2 regions of the Pseudomonas sp. KH_027 genome follow, and region 1 is predicted to be linked to the other one. Evidence: predicted binding sites of a transcription regulator. Region 1 holds the regulator's gene; the other holds the start of a gene.
What was found. The regulator LexA, encoded in region 1, represses DNA repair genes until DNA is damaged. The targets are predictions, from matches to a motif close to CTGTNTNNNNANACAG.

Region 1 (14,759 bases):
GAAAAGCGGCGAGCCGGCGCCACCGAAGATGGATGCGGTGAAGATGCCGGAGCTCAAGTGCGAGAAGGTCAACGACACCTACGTGCTGCGTGACGGTGCTTCCGGCCTGTTCCTGGCCGCCAGCCAGTTCCCGAAGAACCGCGAGACCCGCGCGCCTCTGGTGCTGGAATTGATTCCACACAAAGACGAAATCGATCCGAAGTATCACTTCCTGATCGAGGCGCCGAAGAAGGACCCGGACGGTCGTCCGGCGGTGATCCGCTACAGCCGCAAGACCAAGGAACAGTACGTGCAGACCGAAGTAGAGGGCAAGCCGACCGGTTGGCGTGCGTTCTACGACGGCGGCAAGTGGAAAGTCGAAGACAAGCGCTGAGCGGAATCGTATAGGGCGCGCCGACGCCAGTCGGCGCGCGTATATTGACCGTATCTGCCGTGGAGGGCGCCCTGATGGCCCACGAACTCTATACCCGCACCAACCAGAAGCTCTATTTTGCCGGCCTGGCCCTGGATGCCTGGCACCAGGCGGAAGAGGGGCGTGCGATGAACGCCCAGGCGCTGATCCAGGCCGAACGCGAGGCCGCGTTATTCCACCTGTACGGTGGGTTGTTGGGGCTTTGCCATGAAATCGCCGGTTATTACCGGGTCGCGCAGCTCGATGTCCCTCGGGTGGAACTGCTACTGACCAAGGCGGTACTGGACGCGGCGCCCAGCCCGGAACTGGCTGAACTGGTTGAGCTGGCGCAGCAGTCGGAAACCTGGTTGGCGCAGTTGCTGGCGGCCTACGCCGCGCTGTTCCAGCCGCCCCAGGCGCCGAAAAAGGCCAAAGTCGACCCGACGTTGCCCTTGATCGAGTCGTTGAGCCTGGATGATGACGAGCTGGTTTTGACGCGCTTGCAGCTGCAAGACTGGCGTCAGCAGCTGAAAGTGCTGGCCTTGCGCTTTCGTGAGTCGCTCAGCGAGTGTTGAGTCGGTGGATGGGTGGGCTAGGGGAGAGACCGAGCTGGCTGGTACACTAACGGTCTTTCGTGGAGATTAGATTTTATGCCTACATCGTTTCTTGAAATTGTCGAGTTGCCCGACGGGCGCATCGCCCTTCGTCGTGCCGAGGATGAAGAGGCGTTGGTGGTTCTGGATTTTTCTGCCGATGCCAAGGCTTTTCTGCAAGGCCACCATATTGAAGTCGCCAAAGCCATGCTGAATGTCGGCGTGCAAATGGCAGGCCGGCTGGCTGAAGGCGATTTCGAGCGTGAAGAAGGGCCGCGCGTCCTTCACTGACAAGCGCGTTACGCTCGAGGTTCTTACCTTGTTCGTGCGGTTCCTTTTGTGCTGTTTTCCTCTTGCCAGCCACATCACCCCCGGTTGAACACTGTCCCGGGCCCCGCAAAGGCCTGCGAGTGGCGCATTCCTATGCGGTCAACTGCTGAGCGCCCATTGGCGGTCAGCCCAGGCTGATATTCAGGCTTTGTGCTTTGCCCAAGCGAGCGGCAGCGGCGAGTTGCTCGCGTGCCGGACGATGCAGTGGGTGCAGCCAGCTCACGACGGTATGGCTGCGACCCAGGCGCAGTGCTTCGCAAGCCAGGTCCAGGGCACTCTGTTCGCCGCGCGGTTGCAGCAGCAGGATGCGTTCGCGATTCAGCCCCGCTTCCCGCAGCCAGGCTTGGGTCAGGCTGGCAGGCGGGGCGATCAGCGTCAGCCAACGGGCATCCTGTTCCTGGCTCAGTTCGCGCAGCATGGGGGCAAGCAGGTGTAGGCAGTTCCCGGCGGCGCCGCGCAGCGACAGTTCGCTGAACGTTTCCGGCTCATCAAACCAGGCTGATTCCGCAGCTTCGGTTAGCAGCGGTGTCACCGGTTGAGCCAGAAAGGCTTCGAACAGTGGAAGCTGTGTACGGTTCAACGATTGCGGGAACTGCATAACGTCTCCTCAGCGGCGGATAACGCCGACACTCAAACCTTCGATCACCAGATCCTGGGTTTCCAGGTCTACTTCGATGGGCGCGAACTCGGGGTTTTCGGCAATCAGCCAGACCTTGTCGCCTTCGCGCTTGAAGCGTTTCACCGTTACCTCGTCGTCCAGGCGTGCCACGACGATCTGGCCGTTGCGTGCTTCCTGGGTGGTATGTACGGCGAGCAAGTCGCCATCGAATATGCCGATGTCTTTCATGCTCATGCCGCGTACACGCAACAGGTAGTCGGCGCGGGGATGGAAGAACGCGGGGTTGATACGGCAGGATTCTTCGATATGTTGTTGTGCGAGAATCGGTGCGCCGGCGGCGACGCGACCGATGATCGGCAAGCCGTCTTCCTCGGTGCTCGGCTCAAAGCCGGGAATGCGGATGCCACGTGAGGCGCCAGGGGTCATTTCAATGGCGCCTTTGCGGGCAAGCGCCTTGAGGTGTTCTTCGGCGGCATTGGGTGACTTGAAGCCCAGTTCCTGGGCGATCTCTGCCCGGGTCGGCGGGTAGCCGTTGTCTTCAAGACAGCGCTTGATAAAGGCAAGAATCTCGGCTTGGCGTGGCGTCAGTTTCAGCATTTTTTTGGCTCTGTCTTTTTATACAGTGACTGGGATTATATACAGTGATCGAGACTTGGCAATCCTCCTTTTTTCGCTCCAGGGGATTTTCTGTCGATAACCGCGAAGCGGGCTTGTTACCTCGGGGGATTGGCGGACGTCTTGCTAGCATAAGGGTGCAATTGGCGCGGTGATGAAAGTTCGTGACTGGTCAGCCGAAAGGCGGCTCGCAAGACTTGACAAGCTTGCGACTTGAAACGTATGTTTCAAACAAGTGTTTGTTAGGTGGTATTCCATGGCCCAGTCAGAAACCGTTGAGCGTATCCTTGATGCCGCTGAACAACTGTTCGCGGAGAAAGGTTTCGCTGAGACGTCGTTACGCTTGATCACCAGCAAGGCCGGCGTCAACCTGGCGGCGGTGAACTATCACTTCGGCTCGAAAAAGGCGCTTATCCAGGCAGTGTTCTCGCGTTTTCTCGGGCCTTTCTGCAGCAGTCTCGAGAAAGAGCTGGATCGCCGCCAAGCCAAAGCCGACAGCAAGACCAGCCTGGAAGACTTGCTGGAAATCCTCGTCGAGCAAGCCCTGGCGGTGAAGCCGCGCAGCGGCAATGACCTGTCTATTTTCATGCGTCTGCTGGGATTGGCCTTCAGCCAGAGCCAGGGTCACCTGCGCCGTTACCTGGAAGACATGTACGGCAAGGTATTCCGCCGCTACATGCTGCTGGTGCATGAGGCTGCGCCACGGATTCCGCCTATCGAGCTGTTCTGGCGGGTGCATTTCATGCTCGGTGCGGCGGCTTTCAGCATGTCTGGGATCAAGGCACTGCGCGCGATTGCCGAGACCGACTTCGGGGTGAATACCTCGATTGAGCAGGTGATGCGCCTGATGGTGCCATTCCTGGCTGCGGGCATGCGTTCTGAAACCGGGGTGACCGACGAAGCCCTGGCCAGTGCACAGCTGCGCCCGCGCAGCAAAACTGCAGCGGCTACCGCCAAGGTCTGACCTCAAGCGGTGGGCGTGGCCGAGCTGATCGGCTAAGCTAGCCGCCCATGAGCGCCCTCGATCTTCTGCATATTTCCCTCGCCGACCAATGCCTGTATGGCTTCGCCAACGGGCAGTTGCTGCTGCGCCTGGGGGTTTCAACTGCGCGCAATGGGCCGGGTGAGCAGAATGGCTCCGGCTGCACGCCGCGCGGCTTGCACCAGGTGCGGGCAAAAATCGGTGAAGGGCTGCCGCTGGGTGCGGTGTTGCGTGGGCGACGCTGGACGGGGGAGGTCTGGTCTGCGGCGCTGAGCGAGCAGTTTCCCGAGCGCGATTGGATTCTCACGCGCATCCTCTGGTTGAGTGGCTGTGAGCCGGGGCGCAATCGTCTCGGTGCGGTGGATACCTTCCGTCGCTATGTCTACCTGCATGGCACCCCGGACACCGAGCCGATGGGGGCGCCGCTCTCCCACGGCTGTATTCGCCTGCGCAACCAGGATGTACTGGAACTCTTTGCCCGTGTGCCCGTCCACTGCGCGGTACAGATAGATGAAGCGCCGTGCCCGGCATGGGCGGCGGCCGTCGTTAAACGTCAATAGAGCCTATTTAAGGATTTTGTTATGACCTCTGGCCTGCAAGGCTCATTGATGCTGGACATCAGCGGCACCTGGCTGACCGCTGAAGACCGCCACCTGCTGCGCCAGCCGCAAGTGGGCGGGCTGATCCTGTTCGCGCGCAATATCGAACATCCGCGTCAGGTGCGTGAGTTGTCTGCGGCAATCCGGGCCGTGCGGCCAGATTTATTGCTGGCTGTGGATCAGGAGGGTGGGCGGGTACAGCGTCTGCGCCAAGGTTTTGTGCGTTTGCCGGCAATGCGGGCGATCGCCGACAACGCCAATGCCGAGTGGCTGGCCGAGCAGTGCGGTTGGTTGATGGCCAGCGAAGTGTTGGCGGTGGGACTGGACCTGAGTTTCGCCCCGGTGCTCGATCTGGATTATCAGCGCAGTGCGGTCGTTGGGAGCCGGGCCTTCGATGGCGACCCCGAGCGGGCGACACGGCTGGCCGGCGCCTTCATCCGCGGCATGAACGCCGCCGGCATGGCTGCTACGGGCAAGCATTTCCCTGGCCACGGCTGGGCGGAGGCGGATTCGCACGTCGCCATTCCGACCGACGAGCGTAGCCTGGAGCAGATTCGCGCCACCGATCTGCGACCTTTTGCGGCGTTGAGCAAGCAGTTGGCCGCGGTGATGCCGGCCCATGTCATTTACCCGCAGGTGGATGCCCAGCCGGCGGGCTTCTCCCGCCGTTGGCTGCAGGACATCCTGCGGGGTGAGTTGCAGTTCGACGGGGTGATCTTCAGCGATGATCTGTCGATGGCTGGCGCCCATGTGGTGGGTGATGCGGGGAACCGCATCGAGGCAGCCTTGAGCGCCGGCTGCAACATGGGTCTGGTGTGCAACGACCGCGCTGCCGCCGAGTTGGCCCTGAGTGCTTTGCAACGCCTCAAGGTGCAACCGCCAGTGGGCCTGGGGCGGATGCGCGGCCAGGCCTTCCCGACTACCGAATGCCGCCAGAGCCCGCGCTGGTTGCAGGCTGTGGGTGCCTTGCAGGCCGCCCAGTTGATTGATTAAGGAAACCCGACATGACTGTCTACGCCATTATCGGCGGCACCGGCCTGACCGAGCTGGAAGGCCTGACCATCAGCGCCGTGCTGAACCTGGATACGCCTTATGGGGCGCCTTCCGCACCTGTGCTGCGCGGTCACTATGCGGGCCGTGAAGTACTGTTTCTCGCGCGCCATGGCCATCCGCATCGTATTGCCCCGCACCAGGTGAATTACCGGGCCAACGTCTGGGCGCTCAAGCATGCGGGAGCCCAGGCGATCATAGCGGTGAATGCCGTCGGCGGTATTCACCCGGCCATGGGTACCGGGCATTTCTGCGTGCCGCACCAGATCATCGATTACACCTCGGGGCGCGAGCACACCTACTTCGCCGGTGAACTGGAGCATGTGACCCATGTGGATTTCAGCTACCCCTACGATGCCGCGCTGCGCGAGCAGTTGACGGCCGCGCTGGCGGCACAGGGCTGTGCGTACAGTGGGCATGGCGTGTATGCCTGCACCCAGGGCCCACGGTTGGAAACGGTGGCCGAGATCGCCCGGCTGGAACGCGATGGGTGCGACATCGTCGGCATGACCGGCATGCCCGAGGCTGCCCTGGCGCGCGAGCTGGAGCTGCCTTACGCCTGCCTGGCGCTGGTGGTGAACCCGGCCGCCGGCAAGTCCAATACGGTGATCACTATGGCTGAAATCGAGCGCGCGCTCGCCGATGGCATGGGCAAGGTCAAAGCCACGCTGGCGCAGGTATTGGCGGGCTGACGGTGTTTCTGCAGCGATAAAAAAGGGCCGCTTACTCAGCGGCCCTTTTTATTGCCCGTGAAGGGCTTGTTTCAAGCCGCGCGGGTCACGTGCGGTAGCCTGTTAGGCGGTTCTCAGAGCGGGGTGATGCGGATCAGCATGCCCAGGCTGGAGTGATCCAGGTAGGTCAGCTCGCCGCTCTTCAGGCGGGCGCCCTGCTTGAAGCGTTCGCTGCCGGTCAGCAGACCGTCGGCGTCGAACTGGTTGATCCAGAAATCGCTTTCCAGGTCGACGAAACGCAGCTGTTTCAGGCTCAACGTGCCTTCCACCGGGGAGTGGCCGAACTGCTGCTTGCCGCTCGACAGGGCGACTTTCGTCGCGGCTTCGCCAACGCTCTGTTGCCAGGCCTGGTGCAGCAATACTTCGTAGCCATTGGCGGCGGTGAGCTTGGCGGCTTCGGCGTTCAAGGCCGTACCGCGTTCACTGCCGGCAGCCACTGCCTGCGCGCCGGCGGCCCATTCATCCGGTGCGGTCTGGCTGGCTGGAACCGGTTCGCCAGCCTGGCGAAACAGGATCAGTTCGACCTGATACAGGCCCTCGGCGAAGGCTGTCGGGGTGGCCAGCGTGAGTAACAGAAGCAGGTGACGAAACAAGCGCATGGGCTAATCCTTCATGGGTGTTTGGCGAGTCGCCTGGACGCGTCGCGACAGCATCTAGGTGGCTTTTGGGGTCAGGCGCTCGAAGAGTGCCTCGATTGTATTGAATCGCTCTTCCGGGCGCTCCATCGGGACCTGGAATTTGAACTGGGTGGCGCCTTCGAACTTGTAGCGCGTCGGTTGGCCCTGGATCAATTTGATCAGCACCAGGGGATCGACCTTGGTGTCGGCGGCAAATTCGATGCGTCCACCCTGCGGGCCGGCGTCGAGCTTCTTGATCCCCAGCTGTTCGGCCTGCAGTTTCAGCAGGGTCAGGCGCACCAGGTTCTTGCTCGGCTCCGGCAGCAGACCGAAGCGGTCTATCATCTCGACTTGCAGCTCCTTCAGGCTGTCTTCATCGGCCGCCGAGGCGATGCGTTTGTAGAGGATCAGGCGGGTGTGCACGTCCGGCAGGTAGGCGTCGGGAATCAGGGCCGGTACTCGCAGGTTGATTTCCGGCCCGCCGCCGAGCGGCTGATCCAGGTTGGGCTGCTCGCCCTTGCGGATGGCTTTCACCGCGCGTTCGAGCATTTCCATATAGAGGGTAAAACCAACCGCCTGGATCTGCCCGCTCTGGCCATCGCCGAGCAGTTCGCCGGCACCGCGGATTTCCAGGTCGTTGGTCGCCAGCACGAAGCCGGCGCCGAGGTCCTGGGTGTTGGCGATGGCCTCCAGGCGCTTTTCCGCATCCGGGGTCATCTGCTTGCGCGGTGGCGTCAACAGGTAGGCGTAGGCCTGGTGGTGGCTGCGCCCGACCCGGCCGCGCAACTGGTGCAGCTGCGCCAGGCCGAACTTGTCGGCGCGCTCGATGATGATGGTATTGGCGCTCGGCACGTCGATACCGGTTTCGATGATGGTCGAGGCGATCAGCACGTTGAAGCGCTTGTGGTAGAAGTCGCTCATCACCTGTTCCAGGTCGCGCTCGCGCATCTGCCCGTGGCCGATGCCGATGCGCGCCTCGGGCACCAGTTCGGCGAGGTCGGCGGCGCATTTCTCGATGGTTTTCACATCGTTGTGCAGGTAATAGACCTGGCCGCCGCGCAGCAGCTCACGCAGCAGGGCCTCTTTGATGATCGGCTTCTGTTGTTCCATGACGAAGGTGCGCACCGACAGGCGACGCGCCGGCGGCGTGGCGATGATCGACAGGTCGCGCATGCCCGATACGGCCATGTTCAGTGTGCGCGGGATCGGCGTAGCGGTCAGGGTGAGGATGTCGACTTCGCTGCGCAGGGCCTTGAGCTGCTCTTTCTGGCGTACCCCGAAGCGGTGCTCTTCGTCGATGATCACCAGACCGAGGTTCTTGATCTTCACATCGTCCTGCAGCAGCTTGTGGGTGCCGATGATGATGTCGATCTTGCCTTCGACCAATTGCTGCACCGCCGTCTCGATCTCCTTGTTCGACTTGAAGCGGCTCATGACCTCGACCGTTACCGGCCAGTCGGCGAAGCGGTCGCGAAAGCTGTTGTAGTGTTGTTGGGCGAGCAGGGTGGTCGGCACCAGAATCGCCACCTGTCGGCCGCTGTGTACGGCAATGAAGGCGGCGCGCATGGCCACTTCGGTCTTGCCGAAGCCGACATCGCCGCAGACCAGGCGATCCATGGGCTTGGGCGCCAGCATGTCGGCCATCACGGCGTCGATGGTGGTCTGCTGATCCAGGGTTTCCTCGAAGGGGAAGCCGGCGCTGAAGGTGGCGTAGTCGGCCAGCGGGTCCTTGAAGGCATAGCCTTCGCGGGCGGCGCGGCGGGCATAGATGTCCAGCAGTTCGGCGGCCACATCGCGGACCTGCTCGGCGGCCTTGCGCTTGGCCTTCTGCCAGGTTTCCGAGCCGAGCCGGTGCAAGGGCGCCAGGGCGTCATCGCTGCCGGTGTAGCGGGCGATCAGGTGCAGGCTGGCGACAGGCACATACAGCTTGGCCTCGTCGGCGTAGGCGAGCATGAGAAATTCGGCGGTCTGGTTGTCGACGTCCAGGGTGGCCAGGCCGAGGTAGCGGCCGACGCCATGGTCGATATGCACCACCGGCGCGCCTTCGCGCAGCTCGGTGAGGTTCTTGATCACCGCATCGCCATTGTCGCTGCGTTTTTCCCGGCGCCGGCGCTGCATCACCCGTTGCCCGAACAGCGGGCTTTCGGCGATCAGCGCTACCGCGGGCTGATCGAGCAGCAGGCCGTCATCCAGCGGCGCGATGGTAATCGCCAGGCGTTCTGAGCTGTCGATGAAGTCCTGCCAGCCGTCGACCGCCTGTGGTCGCAGGTGCAGGCGCGCCAGCAGTTCCAGCAGGACTTCGCGGCGCCCGGCGGATTCGGCGGTGAACAGCACGCGGCCGGGGAATTCGTCGAGGAACTGCGCCAGGGCCGCCAGTGGTTGGTTGGCCTTGGCCTGGATCGCCAGGTCAGGCAGGTCGCGGGCGGGGAAGCGCTCGCGGCCGACGCCGGCATCCACGTCCTGCTGGCTGACCACCACGCGCGGCCAGTTCTTCAGGCGGGCGAAGCAGTCTTCGACCGGCAGGAAGAGTTCGGTCGGCGGTAGCAGCGGGCGCTCGAGGTCGACGCGGCGTTCTTCGTAGCGGTTGCGCACGTCGTTCCAGAAGTGCTCGCTGGCCTGTTCGATGCCCGGCAGGGAAAACACCTGGGTATCCGTCGGCAGGTAGTCGAACAGGGTGGCGCTTTCGTCGAAGAACAGCGGCAGGTAGTACTCGATGCCGGCAGGGGTGATGCCGCTGTTGAGGTCCTGGTAGATGGTGCAGCGCCGGAAATCGACGTCGAAGCGCTCGCGAAAGCGGGCGCGAAAGCCGGTAACGGCTTCTTTGTTCAGCGGAAATTCGCGCGCCGGCAACAGGCGGATCGACTCGACTTTGTCGATCGAGCGCTGGGTTTCCGGATCAAAGGTGCGCAGGGTTTCGATCTCGTCATCGAACAGGTCGATGCGATACGGCAGCGGATTGCCCATCGGGAACAGGTCGATCAGCGCGCCGCGCACGGCAAATTCGCCGTGTTCATAGACCGTATCCACGCAGCGGTAGCCGGTGGCCTCCAGGCGCGTGCGCATCTGCTCGACATCGAGCTTCTGTCCGACATCCAGCACCAGGCTGCTGCCGAGCAGAAAACGCGTCGGCGCCAGGCGGTGCAGGGCGGTGGTGATCGGTACGACCAGAATGCCGTGGGTCAGTTCCGGCAGCCGATAGAGGCTGGCAATGCGCTGGGAAATGATGTCCTGATGCGGCGAAAACACGTCATAGGGCAGGGTTTCCCAGTCCGGGAAGTGCAACACCGGCAGTTCCGGCGCGAAGAAGCGCAGTTCCTGCTCCAGGCGTTCGGCGCTCTGGCTGTCGGCAGTCAGCAGCAGGGTGAAGCGTTTGGCCGTGCTGGCGGCTTCAGCAATAGCTAAGCTGAGCGCAGCGCCGGGCAAGTTGCCCCAGTGTTGTTTGCCGGAAGCGGCAGGCAGAGTGGGTAGGCGCAATACGGACACGAGTGGTCGTGGCTCCGGTCGAGGGTTGACCGGGCGGATTGTAACTATCCGCGCGATCTGCTGTCAGTGTTTCGTCCGCTGCAGATTGCTCCCGGTTGCCGGGACCGTCATAATGTAGCCCCTTTTTTCAGCCCCTACATATGTCGAAGGTACTGCCCGTGACTCAGAAGCCTGACCAGTGTCTTGGTGAATGGATTGATCGTGAAGCGCTCGCCGAGGCGATGATTCCGCTGATCGGTCAGCTCTACCGCAATAACAATGTGGTGAGCTCGATCTATGGCCGCAGCCTGATCAACCGTTCGGTGATTGCGATCCTCAAAGCACACCGTTTTGCTCGCCACCGCCAAGCGGACGACAGCGAACTGTCGGTGCACGAGACCTTTGCCGTTCTCAAGGAAATGAGCGGGCTCAAGTTGGGCGCCGCCTCGGTCGACCTGGGCAAGATGGTCGTCAAGTTCAAGACCGAAGCCAATGGCCGCAGCATCGAGAAGTTCGTCCGTGACGAACTGGCCGATGTGGTCGGCAAGCAGAATGGTACCGCCCGCAAAGGCACCGACGTGGTGCTGTACGGTTTTGGTCGGATCGGCCGCCTGCTGGCACGCATCCTGATCGAGAAAACCGGTGGTGGCGACGGCCTGCGCCTGCGCGCCATCGTCGTGCGCAAGGGCGCGACCAATGACCTGGTCAAGCGCGCCAGCCTGCTGCGGCGCGACTCGGTGCATGGTCCGTTCGACGGCACCATCACCGTCGACGAAGAAAACAACACCCTGACGGCCAACGGCAACCTGATTCAGGTGATCTACGCCAAAGAGCCGAAAGAAGTGGATTACACCCAGTACGGCATCGACAACGCGCTGCTGGTCGATAACACCGGCGTCTGGCGCGATGCCGAGGGCCTGGGTCAACACCTGGCCTGTCCGGGTATCGATCGCGTGGTGCTGACCGCACCGGGCAAGGGCAAGCTGAAGAACATCGTGCATGGCATCAACCATGGCGAAATCAGCGCTGACGACAAGATCATTTCCGCCGCTTCCTGCACCACCAACGCCATCGTGCCAGTGCTCAAGGCGGTGAATGACAAGTTCGGCATCGTCAATGGCCACGTCGAAACCGTTCACTCGTACACCAACGACCAGAACCTGATCGACAACTTCCACAAGGGCGATCGTCGTGGTCGCAGTGCGCCGTTGAATATGGTGATCACCGAGACCGGCGCAGCCACTGCGGCGGCCAAGGCGTTGCCGGAGCTGGCGGGCAAGTTGACCGGTAACGCGATTCGCGTGCCGACGCCGAACGTGTCGATGGCGATCCTCAACCTGAACCTGGAAAAGCCTTCCACCCGCGAAGAGATGAACGAGTACCTGCGCTACATGGCGCTGCACTCGGATCTGCACAAGCAGATCGATTTCGTCAATTCGCTGGAAGTGGTGTCCACTGACTTCGTCGGCTCGCGTCACGCCGGTGTGGTCGACGCCGAAGCGACCATCTGCAATGACAACCGCGTTGTGCTGTACGTCTGGTACGACAACGAATTCGGTTACAGCTGCCAGGTGGTGCGCGTGATGGAAGACATGGCCGGGGTCAACCCGCCAGCCTTCCCGCACTGAGTGCGCGAAACCAGGTAAACAACAGGACGGGAGCTTTGGCTCCCGTTCTGCATTTTACGATCCGGATGGCTGTACGGTGCCGATCCATTGGTTTGTTGGCTCGAGGGGGTGCTGTGGGATTCGTGTTGTTGCCGTCGATGTCGAGCGTCGTGCTGGCGGTACTGCTGGCCGGATGCGGCTTGTCCGAGGGGCTCGCAGAGCTCAGTGGCCCGACCATGGGCAGCCGTTATTCGATCAAGTTCGTGCCGACGCCCAGCACGCCGGCCGCGGATAACGTCAAGGTCGAGGTCGAGGCGATCCTGGCTGAGGTCGACCAGCAGATGTCGACCTACCGCAGCGATTCGGCGGTCGAGCGTTTCAATCAATTGCCGGCTGACAGCTGTCAGGCCATGCCAGAACCGGTGCTGGAACTGGTGCGGGCCGGCGAAGCTCTGTCGCAGCAGAGCGCCGGAGCCTTCGATTTGACGGTCGGGCCCTTGCTCGAACTGTGGGGCTTTGGCCCGCAATCGCGCGGCCAGCGCGTGCCGAGCGCGGCGCAAGTGGCGCAGGCGCTGGCCTTGGTCGGCCATCGGCATGTGCGCATCGATGGCCAGCAGTTGTGTAAAGACCTGGCCGTGCAGCTCGATCTCAATGCTATTGCCGCCGGTTATACGGTGGACCGGATTGCGCAGCGGCTGGGTGAACTGGGCATCGACAACTACCTGGTGGATGTCACTGGCGAGTTGAAGGCGCGGGGGCGCAAAGCCGATGGCTCGCCCTGGCGCGTGGCGATCGAAGCGCCGCGCGACGACCAGCAGGTTGCGCAGCGGCTGCTGCAACTGGATGGCTATGCTCTATCCACCTCGGGCGACTACCGCAATTACTTCGAGGAGAGCGGCAAGCGCTATTCCCACACCCTCGACCCGCACACCGGCGCGCCTATCACGCACAACCTGGCGGCGGTCACCGTGGCTCATTCGTCGGCCCTGCAAGCCGATGGGCTATCGACTTTACTGATGGTGCTCGGCCCGGAGCGCGGAATGGCGTTCGCCGAGCAGGCCGGGATTGCGGCTTTTTTCGTGAGTCGTGAAAGTGGCGGCTTTGTCGCCCGAGGCACGACTGCCTTCGAGCGCCAATTTGCGCCATAACGACAAGGCGCACAGGCGGATTAGCGGATGTAGTGGAGGCAAAGCTCGCCTACCACGCGACCAAGCGCTAATGTGCAGCGCCAAGCAGCACAGTTAAGCTGCATTTGATATTCGAGTTGCCACGACACGGGCTGTCGTGGCCTTGCCAAGGGCGCAAGCGGGTGTCCTGGTCTGTACCAGAGGAGTAAACATGGCGGTCTACAACTACGACGTAGTGGTGCTGGGTTCGGGGCCAGCGGGCGAAGGGGCGGCGATGAACGCCGTCAAAGCCGGGAAAAAGGTTGCCGTGGTCGACAATCGTCGCGAAGTCGGCGGCAACTGCACGCACCTCGGCACCATCCCGTCCAAGGCGCTGCGTCACTCGGTGCGGCAGATCATGCAGTTCAACACCAACCCGATCTTTCGGCAGATCGGCGAGCCGCGCTGGTTCTCCTTCCCCGATGTGCTGAAAAGCGCGGAGCGGGTGATTTCCAAGCAGGTCACCTCGCGCACCGGTTACTACGCGCGCAATCGCGTCGATCTGTTCTTCGGTACCGGCAGTTTTGCCGATGAGCAGACCATCGAAGTGGTATGCCCGAACGGCGTGGTGGAGAAGCTGGTCGCCACGCAGATCGTCGTGGCCACCGGCTCGCGTCCGTATCGCCCGGCTGACATCGATTTCAGCCACCCACGGGTCTACGACAGCGACACCATCCTGAACCTCAGCCACACCCCGCGCCGCCTGATCATCTACGGTGCCGGGGTGATCGGTTGCGAGTACGCGTCGATTTTCAGCGGCTTGGGTGTGTTGGTCGACTTGATCGACAACCGTGACCAGTTGCTGAGCTTCCTCGATGGCGAAATCTCCGATGCGCTCAGCTACCACCTGCGCAACAACAATGTGCTGATCCGTCACAACGAGGATTACGAGCGCATTGAGGGGGTGGATAACGGCGTGGTGCTGCACCTGAAATCCGGCAAGAAGATCAAGGCCGATGCATTGCTCTGGTGTAACGGGCGTACTGGCAACACCGACAAACTTGGCCTGGAAAACATTGGCATCAAGGTCAACAGCCGTGGCCAGATCGAGGTCGACGAGCGCTATCGAACCAGCGCCTCGAATGTCTATGCGGCGGGCGATGTGATCGGCTGGCCGAGTCTGGCCAGTGCCGCGTTCGACCAAGGTCGTTCGGCCGCCGGCAGCATCATCGAGGACGGCAGTTGGCGTTTTGTCGACGACGTGCCGACGGGTATCTACACGATTCCGGAGATTAGCTCGATCGGCAAGACCGAGCATGAGCTGACCCAGGCGAAGATCCCCTACGAGGTGGGCAAGGCCTTCTTCAAGGGTATGGCGCGCTCACAGATCGCCGGCGAGCCGGTGGGCATGCTGAAGCTGCTGTTTCACCGCGAAACCCTGCAAATACTGGGCGTGCACTGCTTCGGTTACCAGGCCTCGGAGATCGTCCATATCGGCCAGGCGATCATGAACCAGAAGGGCGAGGCGAACAGCATCAAGTACTTCGTCAATACCACCTTCAACTACCCGACCATGGCGGAAGCCTATCGGGTGGCGGCGTTCGACGGTCTCAACCGGCTTTTTTGAGCGGCTCCGACCGGTGGCCTGAACCGGTCGGGGGCGATGACTTTTTAGGTGTCAGCGATTCGCGAGAGTGGCGCTGGCCAAACCGGGAAAGTCTGTAATCAGGCTGTCCACGCCGAAGTCGGCGAGCCGGCGCATCAGCGCCGGCTCGTTAACCGTCCATACCGACACGTGCAGCCCCTGCTTCTGGGCTCTGAGCAGGCGTTCCGGGGTGCACAGCGTCCAGTTCAGCGCCAGCAAGGTGCAACCGTAGTTCTGCGCCACCTTGAGTGGGTCGAGCCAGGCATACTCCGCCACCAGGCCACGGGACAACTCCGGGGTCAGGCGTGTCAGGGCGCGCAGCACTTCCCGCGAGCTGGAGGTGACGGTGACCTTGTCGACCAGGCCGAAGCGCTGCGCCAATGCCTGAATCGCCAGCACGGTGCGCGCGGCG
Region 2 (14,759 bases), 670 kb from region 1:
CTTCGAGATGGTGGATCACAACCTTGTGCTCTATGTACGCAAGAAGCGGTAATGCGTCAGGCGCCAGCTTGCTGGCGTCCTAATCAAGCCTGTCGATCAGAAAGCGCCGCTTACCCCGTTGGGGAAGCGGCGTTTTTCGTTTTGATCCTTTGCCGCTGCATGTCTTGAGCCGCGTAGGGCGTACTCGCGAAGCGGTACGCCGGAGGGCGCGAGGGGTGGGTTGTTCGCGGCGTTCCGAGACAGCCCTACGCGTTGGCCGCGGTGCTGACCATCTGCCGGGCGTGGGCCAGGGATTCCTCGGTCAAATCCACGCCACCCAGCATGCGGGCGATCTCCTCGACCCGGGCCGGGCCATCCAGGCTCGCCACTGCCGTGCGTGTCGCGTCGCTGCCGCGAGCCTTGTGCACGAACAGGTGTTGGTGCCCTTGCGCGGCGACCTGCGGCAGGTGGGTCACGGTCAGCACTTGGCCGCGCTCGCCGAGCTTGCGCAGCAGCTGGCCGACTACTTCGGCCGTCGGGCCGCCGATGCCGACGTCGACTTCGTCGAAAACCAGCGTCGGTACCCGCGAGGTTTGCGCCGTGATCACCTGAATGGCCAGGCTGATACGTGACAGTTCACCGCCGGACGCGACTTTGGCCAGGGCCTTGAGTGGTTGTCCGGGGTTGGCGCTGACCAGAAACTCGACCTGTTCCAGGCCTTGCGGGTGCGGATCGCTGACGTTGGCCACGTGCAATTGGATGTTGAAGCGCCCCCCCGGCATGCCCAGGCGCTGCATCTCGACTTCGACGGCGCTGGCCAGTTGACCCGCTGCGTCATGCCGCAGGGTGCTGAGCTGCTGGGCTTTTTCCTGGTAATGGCGGGCGTAGGCCGTCAGTTCTTCGCTCAGGCGCTCGGTGGCCTGGTCGTCGGCGTTCAGGCTTTCCAGTTCTTCAAACAGTTGCTGTTGCAGCGCGCCCAGTTCGCTAGGTTGGACCCGGTGTTTACGCGCCAGGGTGTAGATGGCGTCGAGGCGTTCTTCGAGCAGTTGCTGGCGCGCGGGGTCGGCGTCGAAATGATCGAGAAAGCGGTTCAGTTCACCCACCGCTTCTTCTACTTGGATCTGCGCGCTGGCCAGCAGGTTGACCGCTTCACTCAGTGCGCCCTGCGGGCTGTTGAAGGCGCTGAGCCGTTGCAGGCTGCCGGTCAGGGCTGACAGCACATTGCCGGCGTCGTTTTCGCTGCATTGTTCCAGTACCAGGCGACAGGCGCTGAGCAGGCTCTCGGCATTGGCCAGGGCCTTGTGGTCCTGTTCCAGTTGTACCAGTTCGCTTTCGCCGAGGGCCAGATTATCCAGCTCTTCCAACTGGTAGCTGAGCAGCTGGTGGCGGGCGCGCTGTTCATCGCCGGCACTGGACAGGCGTTCAAGCTCTTGCCGGGTCTGTCGCCAGCGCTGCGCGGCGAGTTGCACCTGGCGCGCCAGTTCTTGGCTGCCGGCATACTCATCGAGCAGGCGGCGGTGGGTTTCGGGTTTGAGCAGTGACTGATGTTCATGCTGGTTGTGGATGTCGATCAGCAGTTCGCCGAGGGCTTTCAGGTCGCCTTGCGGGCAGGGCGAGCCATTGATGTAGCCGCGTGAGCGACCTTCGGCGGTGATCACGCGGCGGAGGATGCACGGCCCGTCGTTGTCCAGGTCGCGCTCGGTCAGCCAGGCGCGGGCTTCCGGGATGTCGGCCAGGTCGAAGCTGGCAAGAATGTCTGCTTTGTCGGCGCCGGGTCGCACCACGCCGCTGTCGGCGCGATCACCCAGGGTCAGGCCGAGGGCGTCGAGCATGATCGACTTGCCGGCACCGGTTTCCCCGGTAATTACGCTCATCCCGCCATTCAGCTCGAGGTCGAGGTGTTCGACGATGGCGTAGTTGTGTACGGAAAGGTGGACCAGCATGGCGGAGCCCTCGGGCGTAAGACATGGTTATTTATACAGTGTTTGTTTTGTCTCTGACAATCCTCCCTTGCTCTTGAATCGCCAGATTGTGGCCCCATATAAGCGGCAGAAACGTGAGTTAAGGCTCGCGAACGATTTTGATAGGAGAGACGCATGGCTGACGAACAGACCCAGAATTCCCAGAATCCTGACTTTGAACCTGCTGCCGAGGCTGTAGCGGGCGAGGACCTGGCTGCCCGCGTGCAAACGCTGGAAGAGCAGCTGGCGGCCGCTCAGGATCAGGCTCTGCGCGTTGCGGCTGATTTGCAGAACGTGCGCCGCCGCGCTGAGCAGGACGTGGAAAAAGCGCACAAGTTTGCGCTGGAAAAATTCGCCAATGACCTGTTGCCGGTGGTCGATAGCCTCGAGCGCGGCCTGGAGCTGTCCAGCCCTGACGACGAGGCCATCAAGGCGGTGCGTGAAGGCATGGAACTGACGCTCAAGCTGTTCCAGGACACGCTCAAGCGTTACCAGTTGGAAGTCATCGACCCGCACGGCGCACCGTTCAATGCCGAGCACCATCAGGCCATGGCGATGCAGGAAAGCACCCATCTGGAACCCAATAGCGTGCTCAAGGTGTTCCAGAAAGGTTACCTGCTCAACGGTCGCCTGCTGCGCCCGGCCATGGTCGTGGTCAGCAAGCCGCCGGCGGAAACACCGCCTTCGATTGATGAGCAGGCTTGAAATTAGCCGTAAGGCCCCCATTTAGAAGTCAAGCGTTTAAGTGCTACCGCAGTTAGCCACCACTGCTGCGGCAACCAAATCAAAGTTTCGGGAGAGTAAACATGGGCAGAATTATCGGTATCGACCTGGGGACCACCAACTCCTGCGTCTCGATCCTGGAAAACGGCACCGTCAAAGTGCTGGAAAACGCCGAAGGCGCGCGTACCACGCCGTCGATCATCGCTTACACCAATGATGGCGAAATCCTCGTCGGTCAGTCGGCCAAGCGTCAGGCCGTGACCAACCCGCACAACACCCTGTACGCGGTAAAACGTCTGATCGGTCGTCGTTTTGAAGAAAGCGTCGTACAGAAAGACATCGAGATGGTGCCGTACAAAATCGTCAAAGCCGACAACGGCGACGCCTGGGTGGAAGTGAAGGGCCAGAAGATGGCACCGCCACAAATTTCCGCCGAAGTGCTGAAAAAGATGAAGAAAACCGCCGAAGACTACCTCGGCGAGCCAGTGACCGAAGCGGTGATCACCGTGCCGGCCTACTTCAACGACAGTCAGCGTCAGGCCACTAAAGATGCCGGCCGTATCGCCGGTCTGGACGTAAAACGGATCATCAACGAGCCGACCGCAGCCGCTCTGGCGTACGGTATGGACAAGGCCAAGGGCGATCACACCGTGATCGTTTATGACCTCGGCGGCGGTACTTTCGACATTTCCGTAATCGAGATTGCCGAAGTCGACGGCGAGCACCAGTTCGAAGTGTTGGCCACCAACGGTGACACCTTCCTCGGCGGTGAAGACTTCGACATCCGCTTGATCGACTACCTCGTCGACGAGTTCAAGAAAGAAAGCGGCATGAACCTCAAGGGTGACCCGCTGGCCATGCAGCGCCTGAAAGAAGCGGCCGAGAAAGCCAAGATCGAGCTGTCTTCCGCGCAGCAGACCGACGTCAACCTGCCGTACATCACTGCAGATGCCAGCGGTCCTAAGCACCTGAACGTGAAGATTTCCCGCGCCAAGCTGGAATCGCTGGTCGAGGATCTGGTGCAGCGCACCATCGAGCCTTGCCGTATCGCGTTGAAAGATGCCGGTATCGACGTTGGCGCGATCCACGACGTGATCCTGGTCGGCGGTCAGACCCGTATGCCGCTGGTGCAGAAGCTGGTTACCGATTTCTTCGGTAAAGAAGCGCGCAAAGACGTGAACCCGGACGAAGCGGTTGCCATGGGTGCTGCCATCCAGGGCGCGGTATTGGCCGGTGACGTTAAAGACGTGCTGCTGCTGGATGTCAGCCCGCTGACCCTGGGTATCGAAACCATGGGCGGCGTGATGACCGCGCTGATCGAGAAAAACACCACGATTCCGACCAAGAAATCGCAAGTGTTCTCGACTGCCGACGATAACCAGGGCGCTGTGACCATTCACGTGCTGCAGGGCGAGCGCAAGCAAGCCGCGCAGAACAAATCGCTGGGCAAGTTCGACCTGGCTGAAATTCCGCCGGCTCCGCGTGGCGTGCCGCAGATCGAAGTAACCTTCGATATCGATGCCAACGGCATCCTGCACGTAGGCGCCAAAGACAAGGCGACGGGCAAGACTCAGTCGATCGTGATCAAGGCCAACTCCGGTTTGTCCGAGGAAGAGATTCAGCAGATGGTTCGCGATGCTGAAGTCAACGCTGAAGAAGACCGCAAGTTCGAAGAGCTGGCAACTGCCCGCAATCAGGGCGATGCCTTGGTGCATGCAACACGTAAAATGATCACCGAAGCGGGCGACAAGGCCACTGCGGATGAGAAAGCGGCGATCGAAAAAGCCTTGGGTGAACTCGAAGTGGCCGTGAAAGGCGACGACAAGGAAACCATCGAAGCCAAGATCAACGCTCTGTCGGAAGCCACTGCACCGCTGGCGCAGAAAATGTATGCCGAACAGCCGCAGGCTGGTGAAGCAGCACAAGGCCATGACGAGCCGAAAGGCGGCGCCGATGACGTAGTCGATGCCGAGTTCGAAGAGGTCAAGGAAAACAAGTAAGCGTCCATTTGCTTGCTCTCCAACCTGACTAGCTAAAGCGCTGGCAGGTGTTATCCGCCGCGCGGGAGCTTGCTCCCGCGTTGGCGTGTCTGGAGAAGCCGATTTAAGAGTGTTGAACAATTATGGCTAAGCGTGACTATTACGAAGTGCTGGGTGTCGAGCGTGGTGTCAGTGAAGCGGAGCTGAAAAAGGCTTACCGCCGGCTGGCAATGAAGCACCACCCGGACCGCAACCCTGACGATAAAGCGGCTGAAGAGCGCTTCAAAGAGGCCAATGAGGCCTATGAAGTGTTGTCCGATGCGAACAAACGTGCGGCTTTCGATCAATACGGCCACGCCGGCGTCGATCCGAGCATGGGCGGTGGCGGTGCGGGTGGCGCCGGGTTTGGCGGGGCGAACTTCTCCGATATTTTCGGCGATGTGTTCAGCGATTTCTTCGGTGGCGCCCGTGGTGGTTCGCGCGGCGGTGCGCAGCGCGGCAGTGACCTGCGCTACACCCTGGAGCTGGATCTGGAAGAGGCGGTGCGTGGCACTACCGTGACCATTCGCGTGCCAACGCTGGTCAATTGCAAGATCTGCGAAGGTTCCGGCGCGAAGAAGGGCACCAGCCCGGTGACCTGCACTACCTGCGGCGGTATCGGTCAGGTGCGCATGCAGCAGGGCTTCTTCTCGGTGCAGCAAACCTGCCCGCGTTGCCATGGCAGCGGCAAGATGATCGCCGATCCCTGTGGTTCCTGCCACGGCCATGGCCGGGTGGAAGAGCACAAGACCCTGTCGGTCAAGGTGCCGCCAGGTGTCGATACCGGCGACCGCATCCGTCTCTCCGGTGAGGGTGAGGCGGGCGCCATGGGTGGCCCGGCGGGCGACCTGTATGTGGTGGTGAATGTGCGCGAGCACGCGATCTTCCAGCGTGACGGCAAACACCTGTACTGCGATGTGCCGATCAGCTTCGCCGATGCGGCGCTCGGTGGCGAGTTGGAGGTGCCGACCCTGGATGGCCGGGTCAAGCTGAAGATTCCGGAAGGCACGCAAACCGGCAAGCTGTTCCGCCTGCGCGGCAAGGGTGTGGCGCCGGTGCGTGGCGGTGGCGCGGGCGACCTGATGTGCCGGGTGGCGGTGGAGACGCCGGTGCACCTGGATAAGCGTCAGCGCGAGCTGCTTGAAGAGTTTCGCAAGTCGCTGCTCGGCGATACCAGCCACTCGCCCAAGGCCAGTGGCTGGTTCGAGGGCGTGAAGCGCTTCTTTGGCGATGTTTAAGTAATCAGTTGCAGGTGTCGGGCGGCGAATGCCGCCTGCGCCATGCCGCTTTAGGTGGTTGGCTGGGAGCTGGATTTATGCGACGTATAGCCGTGGTAGGCGCCGCTGGGCGCATGGGCAAGACCCTGATCGAAGCGATACAGCAGGCGGGTGCCAGCTTGACGGCGGCGGTGGATCGCCCGGACAGCAGCCTGATCGGGGCGGATGCCGGTGAGTTGGCGGCGCTCGGCAAGCTGGGTGTGCCGTTGTCGGGTGATCTGGCGACAGTGCTGGATCGCTTCGATGTGCTGATCGACTTCACCCATCCGTCCGTGACCTTGCAGAATCTGGCGCTGTGCCGGCAGGCGGGCAAGGCCATGATCATCGGCACCACGGGCTTCAGTGCCGAAGAGAAGTTGGTGCTGGCGCAGGCGGGCAAGGAGATTCCGATCGTTTTTGCCGCCAATTTCAGTGTTGGCGTCAATCTCTGCCTGAAGTTGCTGGATACCGCCGCCCGCGTGCTGGGCGATGAGGTCGATATCGAAATCATCGAAGCGCATCATCGGCACAAGGTCGACGCGCCTTCCGGTACGGCCTTGCGCATGGGTGAAGTGGTCGCCAATGCATTGGGGCGTGATCTGCAAAAGGTCGCCGTCTATGGTCGCGAAGGTCAGACAGGCGCCCGTGAGCGCGAAACCATCGGTTTTGCCACAGTGCGCGCCGGTGATGTGGTGGGCGATCACACCGTCCTGTTCGCCGCTGACGGCGAGCGCGTGGAAATCACCCACAAGGCGTCCAGCCGTATGACGTTTGCCCGGGGTGCGGTACGGGCGGCGTTGTGGCTGGAAGGTCAGGCGCCGGGGCTGTACGACATGCAGGATGTGCTGGAGTTGCGCTGATACAGCCAAGCGGTTGTAATGGCGGGTAGACCAAAAAGGCCTTTTTCTGTAAGCTACAGCTTTAGTGTGTCCACTAAAAGCGCGCAGAAACTTGAAAAAGTGATTCGAAAAAAGCGGGGTGACGTGTTCAAGCGTCATCCCGCTTTTTTACAATCTGCGTATGCCCTGTCAGGCTTGATTGATCGGAGGTTTTCTTGAGTAAGCCAGCCCTTAAACCCGCCATTTTGGCCCTTGCCGATGGCAGCATTTTTCGCGGCGAAGCCATTGGCATCGACGGTCAAACCGTCGGAGAGGTGGTGTTCAACACCGCCATGACCGGCTATCAGGAAATCCTTACCGATCCTTCCTATGCCCAGCAAATCGTTACCCTGACTTACCCGCATATCGGCAACACCGGCACTACGCCGGAAGACGCCGAGTCCGATCGCGTCTGGTCCGCCGGCCTGGTGATTCGCGATCTGCCGCTGACCGCCAGTAACTGGCGCAGCACCCTGTCGTTGTCGGATTACCTGCAGGCCAACAACGTAGTGGCCATCGCTGGTATCGATACCCGTCGCCTGACCCGCATCCTGCGTGAGAAAGGCGCACAGAACGGCTGCATCATGGCCGGCGACGATATTTCCGAAGACGCGGCCATTGCGGCAGCCCAAGGCTTCCCTGGCCTCAAAGGCATGGACCTGGCGAAGGTTGTCAGCACCAAGGAAACCTATGAGTGGCGTTCGACTGTCTGGGATCTGAAGACCGACAGCCATGCAACCATCGAAGCTTCCGAGTTGCCGTACCACGTGGTTGCTTACGACTACGGCGTGAAAGTGAACATCCTGCGCATGCTGGTCGAGCGCGGTTGCCGTGTAACCGTGGTTCCGGCGCAGACTCCGGCTACTGACGTTCTGGCGCTCAAGCCTGATGGCGTGTTCCTGTCCAACGGCCCTGGCGATCCGGAGCCTTGCGACTACGCGATCCAGGCGATCAAGGACGTGCTGGAAACCGAGATTCCGGTGTTCGGCATCTGCCTTGGCCATCAGTTGCTGGCCCTGGCTTCCGGCGCCAAGACCGTGAAAATGGGTCACGGCCACCACGGTGCCAACCACCCGGTCCAGGATCTGGATAGCGGCGTGGTGATGATCACCAGCCAGAACCATGGTTTTGCGGTGGACGAGGCGACCCTGCCAGGCAATGTCCGGGCGATTCACAAGTCGCTGTTCGATGGCACCCTGCAAGGGATCGAGCGTACCGACAAGAGCGCGTTCAGCTTCCAGGGTCACCCTGAAGCGAGCCCGGGCCCGAATGATGTGGCGCCGTTGTTCGATCGCTTCATCGACGCCATGGCCAAGCGCCGCTAATCGCGCGCCTTGAGAATGTAGCGAAAAGGCGCCTGAGGCGAGCCCGGTAACTCCGGCGGATTTCCCTCAGGTGCCTCGGAAAATGTTCAAGACGGCTTGCCGACTGACCTGCGGATTTGAGTGACAACTAATGCCAAAACGTACAGACATAAAAAGCATCCTGATTCTCGGCGCCGGCCCGATCGTTATCGGCCAGGCCTGTGAATTCGACTACTCCGGCGCCCAGGCCTGCAAAGCCCTGCGCGAAGAGGGTTACCGCGTCATCCTGGTGAACTCCAACCCAGCGACCATCATGACCGACCCGGACATGGCCGACGCCACCTACATCGAGCCGATCAAGTGGCAAACGGTTGCCAAGATCATCGAAAAAGAACGTCCTGATGCGCTGCTGCCGACCATGGGCGGCCAGACCGCGCTGAACTGCGCCCTGGATCTGGAGCGCGAAGGCGTTCTGGAGAAGTTCGGTGTGGAAATGATCGGCGCCAACGCCGACACCATCGACAAGGCTGAAGATCGCTCGCGCTTCGACAAGGCGATGAAGTCCATCGGCCTGGCGTGCCCGCGTTCCGGCATCGCCCACAGCATGGAAGAGGCCAACGCGGTGCTCGAGAAGCTCGGCTTCCCGTGCATCATCCGTCCGTCCTTTACCATGGGCGGGACCGGTGGCGGTATCGCTTACAACCGTGAAGAGTTCGAAGAAATCTGTGCCCGTGGTCTGGACCTGTCGCCGACCAAGGAACTGTTGATCGACGAATCGCTGATCGGCTGGAAAGAGTACGAGATGGAGGTGGTCCGCGATAAGAAGGACAACTGCATCATCGTCTGCTCGATCGAAAACTTCGACCCGATGGGCGTGCACACGGGTGACTCGATCACCGTCGCGCCGGCGCAGACCCTGACCGACAAGGAATACCAGATCCTGCGTAACGCCTCCCTGGCGGTACTGCGTGAGATCGGCGTGGAAACCGGCGGTTCCAACGTGCAGTTCGGTATCTGCCCGAATACCGGCCGCATGGTCGTGATCGAAATGAACCCGCGGGTATCGCGCTCTTCGGCGCTGGCCTCGAAAGCTACCGGCTTCCCGATTGCCCGGGTCGCGGCCAAGCTGGCAATCGGCTACACCCTCGACGAACTGCAGAACGAAATCACCGGCGGCAAGACCCCGGCGTCCTTCGAGCCGTCCATCGACTACGTCGTGACCAAGCTGCCACGCTTCGCTTTCGAGAAATTTCCGAAAGCCGATGCGCGCCTGACCACCCAGATGAAGTCGGTCGGTGAAGTCATGGCCATCGGTCGGACCTTCCAGGAGTCCCTGCAGAAAGCCTTGCGCGGCCTGGAGGTCGGTGTCAGCGGCCTGGACCCGAAACTCGACCTGAGCAATCCGGAAAGCATGAGTGTGCTCAAACGCGAGCTGACCGTGCCGGGCGCCGAGCGTATTTGGTACGTGGCGGACGCTTTCCGTGCTGGCATGAGTGTTGAAAATATCTTCGACATGAACATGATCGACCCCTGGTTCCTGGTGCAGATCGAAGACCTGATCAAGGAAGAAGAGAAGATCAAGGTCCTCGGCCTGTCGACCATCGACCGCGACCTGATGTTCCGCCTCAAGCGCAAAGGCTTCTCCGATGCGCGCCTGGCCAAGCTGTTGGGTGTGACCGAGAAGAACCTGCGGCGCCATCGTCACAAGCTCGAGGTCTACCCGGTCTACAAGCGCGTCGACACCTGCGCCGCCGAGTTCGCCACCGACACCGCCTACCTGTACTCGACCTACGAGGAAGAGTGCGAGGCCAATCCGTCGACCCGCGACAAGATCATGATCCTGGGCGGCGGTCCTAACCGCATCGGTCAGGGCATCGAGTTCGACTACTGCTGCGTACACGCGGCCCTCGCCCTGCGCGAAGACGGCTACGAGACCATCATGGTCAACTGCAACCCGGAAACCGTCTCCACCGACTACGACACCTCGGATCGTCTGTACTTCGAACCGGTGACCCTGGAAGACGTACTGGAAATCGTCCGCGTCGAGAAGCCGAAGGGTGTGATCGTCCAGTATGGCGGCCAGACTCCGCTGAAGCTGGCCCGCGCCTTGGAAGAAGCCGGCGTGCCGATCATCGGTACCAGCCCGGATGCCATCGATCGTGCCGAAGACCGTGAGCGCTTCCAGCAGATGGTTGAGCGCCTGAACCTGCGTCAGCCGCCGAACGCCACCGTGCGCAGCGAAGACGAAGCCATCCGCGCGGCTGGCAAGATCGGTTACCCGCTGGTGGTGCGTCCGTCCTACGTACTGGGCGGCCGGGCGATGGAAATCGTCTACGAAGAAGAAGAGCTCAAGCGCTACCTGCGTGACGCGGTGCAAGTGTCCAACGACAGCCCGGTGCTGCTGGACCACTTCCTCAACTGCGCCATCGAGATGGATGTCGACGCGGTCTGCGACGGCACCGACGTGGTGATCGGCGCGATCATGCAGCACATCGAACAGGCTGGCGTGCACTCCGGTGACTCCGCGTGTTCGCTGCCGCCGTATTCGCTGCCGGCGCATATCCAGGACGAGATGCGCGAGCAGGTCAAGAAGATGGCCTTGGAGCTGGGTGTGATCGGCCTGATGAACGTGCAGTTGGCGCTGCAAGGCGAAGACATCTACGTCATTGAAGTCAATCCACGCGCCTCGCGTACCGTGCCGTTCGTCTCGAAGTGCATCGGTGTTTCCCTGGCGATGATCGCGGCGCGCGTGATGGCCGGTAAAACCCTGAAGGAAATCGGTTTCACCAAGGAAATCATTCCGAACTTCTACAGCGTGAAGGAGGCGGTGTTCCCCTTCGCCAAATTCCCGGGCGTTGACCCGATCCTCGGCCCAGAGATGAAGTCCACCGGCGAGGTGATGGGCGTCGGCGATACCTTCGGTGAAGCGTTCGCCAAGGCCCAGATGGGTGCCAGCGAAGTGCTGCCGACCGGCGGTACTGCTTTTATCAGCGTGCGTGACGACGACAAGCCGCTGGTTGCGGGCGTGGCCCGTGATCTGATCAACTTGGGTTTCGAAGTGGTCGCCACTGCCGGTACTGCCAAGCTGATCGAAGCGGCAGGCCTGAAAGTACGTCGGGTGAACAAGGTGACCGAGGGTCGTCCGCACGTGGTCGACATGATCAAGAATGACGAAGTCACGCTGATCATCAATACCACCGAAGGTCGTCAGTCGATTGCTGATTCCTACTCCATTCGCCGTAACGCCCTGCAGCACAAGATTTACTGCACCACTACCATTGCTGCTGGCGAGGCTATCTGCGAAGCGCTCAAGTTCGGTCCCGAGAAGACCGTGCGTCGCTTGCAGGATCTACACGCAGGATTGAAGGCATGACCAAATACCCAATGACAGTCCAGGGCGCGCGCGCCCTGGAAGAAGAATTGACTCACCTGACCAAGGTCGTTCGGCCAAAGCTCAGCCAGGACATCGGTACGGCCCGCGAGTTGGGTGATTTGAAGGAAAACGCCGAGTATCACGCCGCCCGTGAGCAGCAAGGGATGGTCGAGGCGCGTGTTCGTGATATCGAAGGCCGTTTGCAGAATGCCCAGGTCATCGATATTGCGGCGATTCCTCGCACCGGCAAGGTGATCTTTGGTACGACCGTCGAGATCGCTAACGTCGAAACCGATGAGCGCGTGACCTATCAGATCGTTGGCGAAGACGAAGCCGATATCAAGCTGGGCAAGATTTCGGTCGGCTCACCTATCGCTCGCGCCTTGATTGCCAAGGAAGAGGGCGATGTGGTGGTCGTGAAAACCCCTGGCGGTGTCATCGAGTACGAGATTGTCGAAGTCCGTCATCTTTAAGCCTCGGCCATTCAAGGCGGCAGCGATCAGTTGGCAGGTGGCTCAGACTTTCTGGGTCGGCGGCATCTGGTTGCTGCAATTCGTCATGCTCCCGGCTCTGGTGAAATTGGGTTGGGCGCCGCTATTGATTGAGGACGTTACCCGTGCGCTGGGCCCGCTGCTGGTGGGGTTGGCGGGTTTTTGCGCGATCCTGCAGTTATTGCTGCTGCTGTGGGTCGAGCGTTTGGACCGCCTGCTGCACGATATGCGTGGCCAGTTGCTGCTGACCATTGTGCTGGTGGCGGCGAGTTATCTGCTGGCACACGAATGGCTGCCGGACGCCAGGCGCTGGCTGCTGTTCAATTATTTGCTGCTGGCCCTGTTCGGTTTGCTGCTGGTGCTGCAGCCGGTGCCGGGTGTAGGGGCTGGCAGGGCGCGCCAGGCGCGCCACTGACAGTAGAGGCGGGAGCCTTAGCTGTGACGGCTGATGTTGGACAGCTGTTTGTTGGCTTTCGGGTTCTTGCGATAAATCAGCGCCATTTTGCCAATGACCTGCACCAGCTCGCTCTTGGCGGTCTTGCACAGTTCGGCAATCGCCGCCAAGCGATCTTCGCGTTCGGTGATTCTGAGCTGGATCTTGATCAGCTCATGATCGCTCAATGCGCGCTCCAATTCGGCTAGCACGCCTTCGGTCAAACCATTGTCAGCCACAATCAATACTGGTTTCAGATGGTGGCCGATAGATTTGTACTGTTTCTTCTGCTCCTGAGTGAGCGGCATAATCTGACCCCTGCGTCTGATCTGGTAAAAAGCGGCGGCCAGTTTACCCGAGCGACCCCGCAACCGCCCAGTTAATCACGCCCCGTCAATTTCGAGGTACCCCGTGGCACGTTCCAAAACTAGCCAGAACTGGCTGAGAGAACATTTTAACGACCCTTATGTGAAGATGGCGCAGAAGGACGGCTACCGTTCGCGCGCCAGCTACAAGTTGCTGGAGATCCAGGAGAAGGACCGCATTCTGCGGCCTGGCAACACCGTGGTCGATCTGGGGGCGGCGCCCGGCGGCTGGTCGCAGGTGACCAGTCGGGTGATTGGCGACAAGGGTCGCCTGATCGCCTCGGATATCCTGGAAATGGACAGCATTCCGGATGTCACCTTCATTCAGGGTGACTTTACCGAGGCGGCGGTGCTGGCGCAGATTCTCGAGGCGGTCGGCAATAATCCGGTAGACCTTGTGATTTCCGATATGGCCCCCAATATGAGTGGGGTGAGGATGGCCGATCAGGCCCGCGCCATGTACCTGTGCGAGCTGGCGCTGGACCTTGCCGGGCAGGTATTGCGCCCGGGGGGCGATTTCTTGATCAAGATCTTCCAGGGCGAGGGTTTCGACCTTTACCACAAGCAGGTTCGGACCATGTTCGAGAAAGTGCAGATGCGCAAGCCGCTGTCTTCCCGTGATCGCTCCCGCGAGCAGTACCTGCTGGCTCGCGGTTTCCGTGGCGCGCCGAGCGGCACTTAAGCCGCTTCGCAGGGTCGAAAGCATAGCGGCTGCCGCGCTGATAAGTGTTTAGCGTAACCGGCCCGCTGGGTCGGTGTTTCATAAAGGGTTACAGACGGTTCCTGCCAGGGGCGGGAGTTGTGTAGTAAGTTAGGCTGGTAAATAACCAGCCGTCATGCGAGGCACGTTCCAGGACGGGGCCTGCTTCAGAGGGTAGCTAATTGAACGATATGGCAAAGAACCTGATCCTGTGGCTCATCATCGCCGCCGTCCTGGTGACAGTGATGAACAACTTCTCCAGCCCGAGCGAGCCGCAGACGCTGAACTACTCGCAGTTTATCGAGCAGGTCAAGGACGGTGGGGTTCAGCGAGTCACCGTTGAGGGTTACACCATCAGTGGCGTTGGCACCGATGGCAAGCCTTTCACCACCGTGCGCCCGATGATCGAAGACCGCGGCTTGATCGGCGATCTGATCAACAACAACGTGATCGTCGAAGGCAAGAAGCCCGAGCAGCAGAGCATCTGGACGCAGTTGCTGGTCGCCAGCTTCCCGATCCTGGTGATCATTGCCGTGTTCATGTTCTTCATGCGCCAGATGCAGGGCGGTGCCGGTGGTAAAGGCGGGCCGATGAGCTTTGGCAAGAGCAAGGCGCGTCTGCTATCGGAAGATCAGGTCAAGACCACTCTGGCTGACGTCGCAGGCTGCGATGAGGCCAAGGAAGAGGTTGGCGAGCTGGTCGAGTTCCTCCGTGATCCGGGCAAGTTCCAGCGCCTGGGTGGCCGTATTCCGCGTGGCGTGCTGATGGTTGGCCCTCCGGGTACCGGTAAGACCCTGCTGGCCAAGGCCATCGCGGGTGAAGCGAAAGTGCCGTTCTTCACCATCTCGGGTTCGGATTTCGTCGAAATGTTCGTCGGTGTCGGTGCCAGCCGTGTCCGCGACATGTTTGAGCAGGCCAAGAAACATGCGCCGTGCATCATCTTTATCGATGAAATCGATGCCGTCGGTCGTCACCGTGGTGCCGGCATGGGCGGTGGTCACGATGAGCGTGAGCAGACTCTCAACCAGTTGCTGGTGGAGATGGACGGCTTCGAAATGAATGACGGCATCATCGTCATCGCTGCCACCAACCGCCCCGACGTTCTCGACCCGGCGCTACTGCGTCCGGGGCGTTTCGACCGTCAGGTGGTGGTCGGTCTGCCGGATATCCGTGGCCGCGAACAGATTCTTAAGGTCCACATGCGCAAAGTGCCGATGGGCGAGGACGTCAAGCCTGCGGTGATTGCTCGCGGTACTCCGGGCTTCTCGGGTGCCGACC

Region 2: the regulator LexA is predicted to act here: its motif matches at 1,946-1,961, upstream of recN (DNA repair protein RecN).

Annotation. Positions count from the first base shown of each region.
Region 1 is NZ_CM174470.1:1,618,709-1,633,467, forward strand. Features, by position in the region: gene topA (type I DNA topoisomerase) at 1-373, shown strand, start outside; gene AC3IYG_RS07600 (DUF6586 family protein) at 448-966, shown strand; gene AC3IYG_RS07605 (hypothetical protein) at 1,042-1,275, shown strand; gene sulA (SOS-induced cell division inhibitor SulA) at 1,439-1,912, opposite strand; gene lexA (transcriptional repressor LexA) at 1,922-2,530, opposite strand; gene AC3IYG_RS07620 (TetR/AcrR family transcriptional regulator) at 2,805-3,512, shown strand; gene AC3IYG_RS07625 (L,D-transpeptidase family protein) at 3,560-4,090, shown strand; gene nagZ (beta-N-acetylhexosaminidase) at 4,124-5,122, shown strand; gene AC3IYG_RS07635 (S-methyl-5'-thioinosine phosphorylase) at 5,134-5,871, shown strand; gene AC3IYG_RS07640 (CsiV family protein) at 5,985-6,509, opposite strand; gene mfd (transcription-repair coupling factor) at 6,564-10,010, opposite strand; gene AC3IYG_RS07650 (glyceraldehyde-3-phosphate dehydrogenase) at 10,151-11,617, shown strand; gene AC3IYG_RS07655 (FAD:protein FMN transferase) at 11,755-12,744, shown strand; gene sthA (Si-specific NAD(P)(+) transhydrogenase) at 12,935-14,329, shown strand; gene AC3IYG_RS07665 (glycerophosphodiester phosphodiesterase) at 14,381-14,759, opposite strand, start outside.
Region 2 is NZ_CM174470.1:950,533-965,291, forward strand. Features, by position in the region: gene fur (ferric iron uptake transcriptional regulator) at 1-52, shown strand, start outside; gene recN (DNA repair protein RecN) at 246-1,922, opposite strand; gene grpE (nucleotide exchange factor GrpE) at 2,076-2,645, shown strand; gene dnaK (molecular chaperone DnaK) at 2,747-4,663, shown strand; gene dnaJ (molecular chaperone DnaJ) at 4,786-5,919, shown strand; gene dapB (4-hydroxy-tetrahydrodipicolinate reductase) at 5,997-6,797, shown strand; gene carA (glutamine-hydrolyzing carbamoyl-phosphate synthase small subunit) at 6,992-8,140, shown strand; gene carB (carbamoyl-phosphate synthase large subunit) at 8,271-11,492, shown strand; gene greA (transcription elongation factor GreA) at 11,489-11,965, shown strand; gene AC3IYG_RS04410 (DUF4149 domain-containing protein) at 12,003-12,398, shown strand; gene yhbY (ribosome assembly RNA-binding protein YhbY) at 12,416-12,724, opposite strand; gene rlmE (23S rRNA (uridine(2552)-2'-O)-methyltransferase RlmE) at 12,828-13,463, shown strand; gene ftsH (ATP-dependent zinc metalloprotease FtsH) at 13,673-14,759, shown strand, end outside.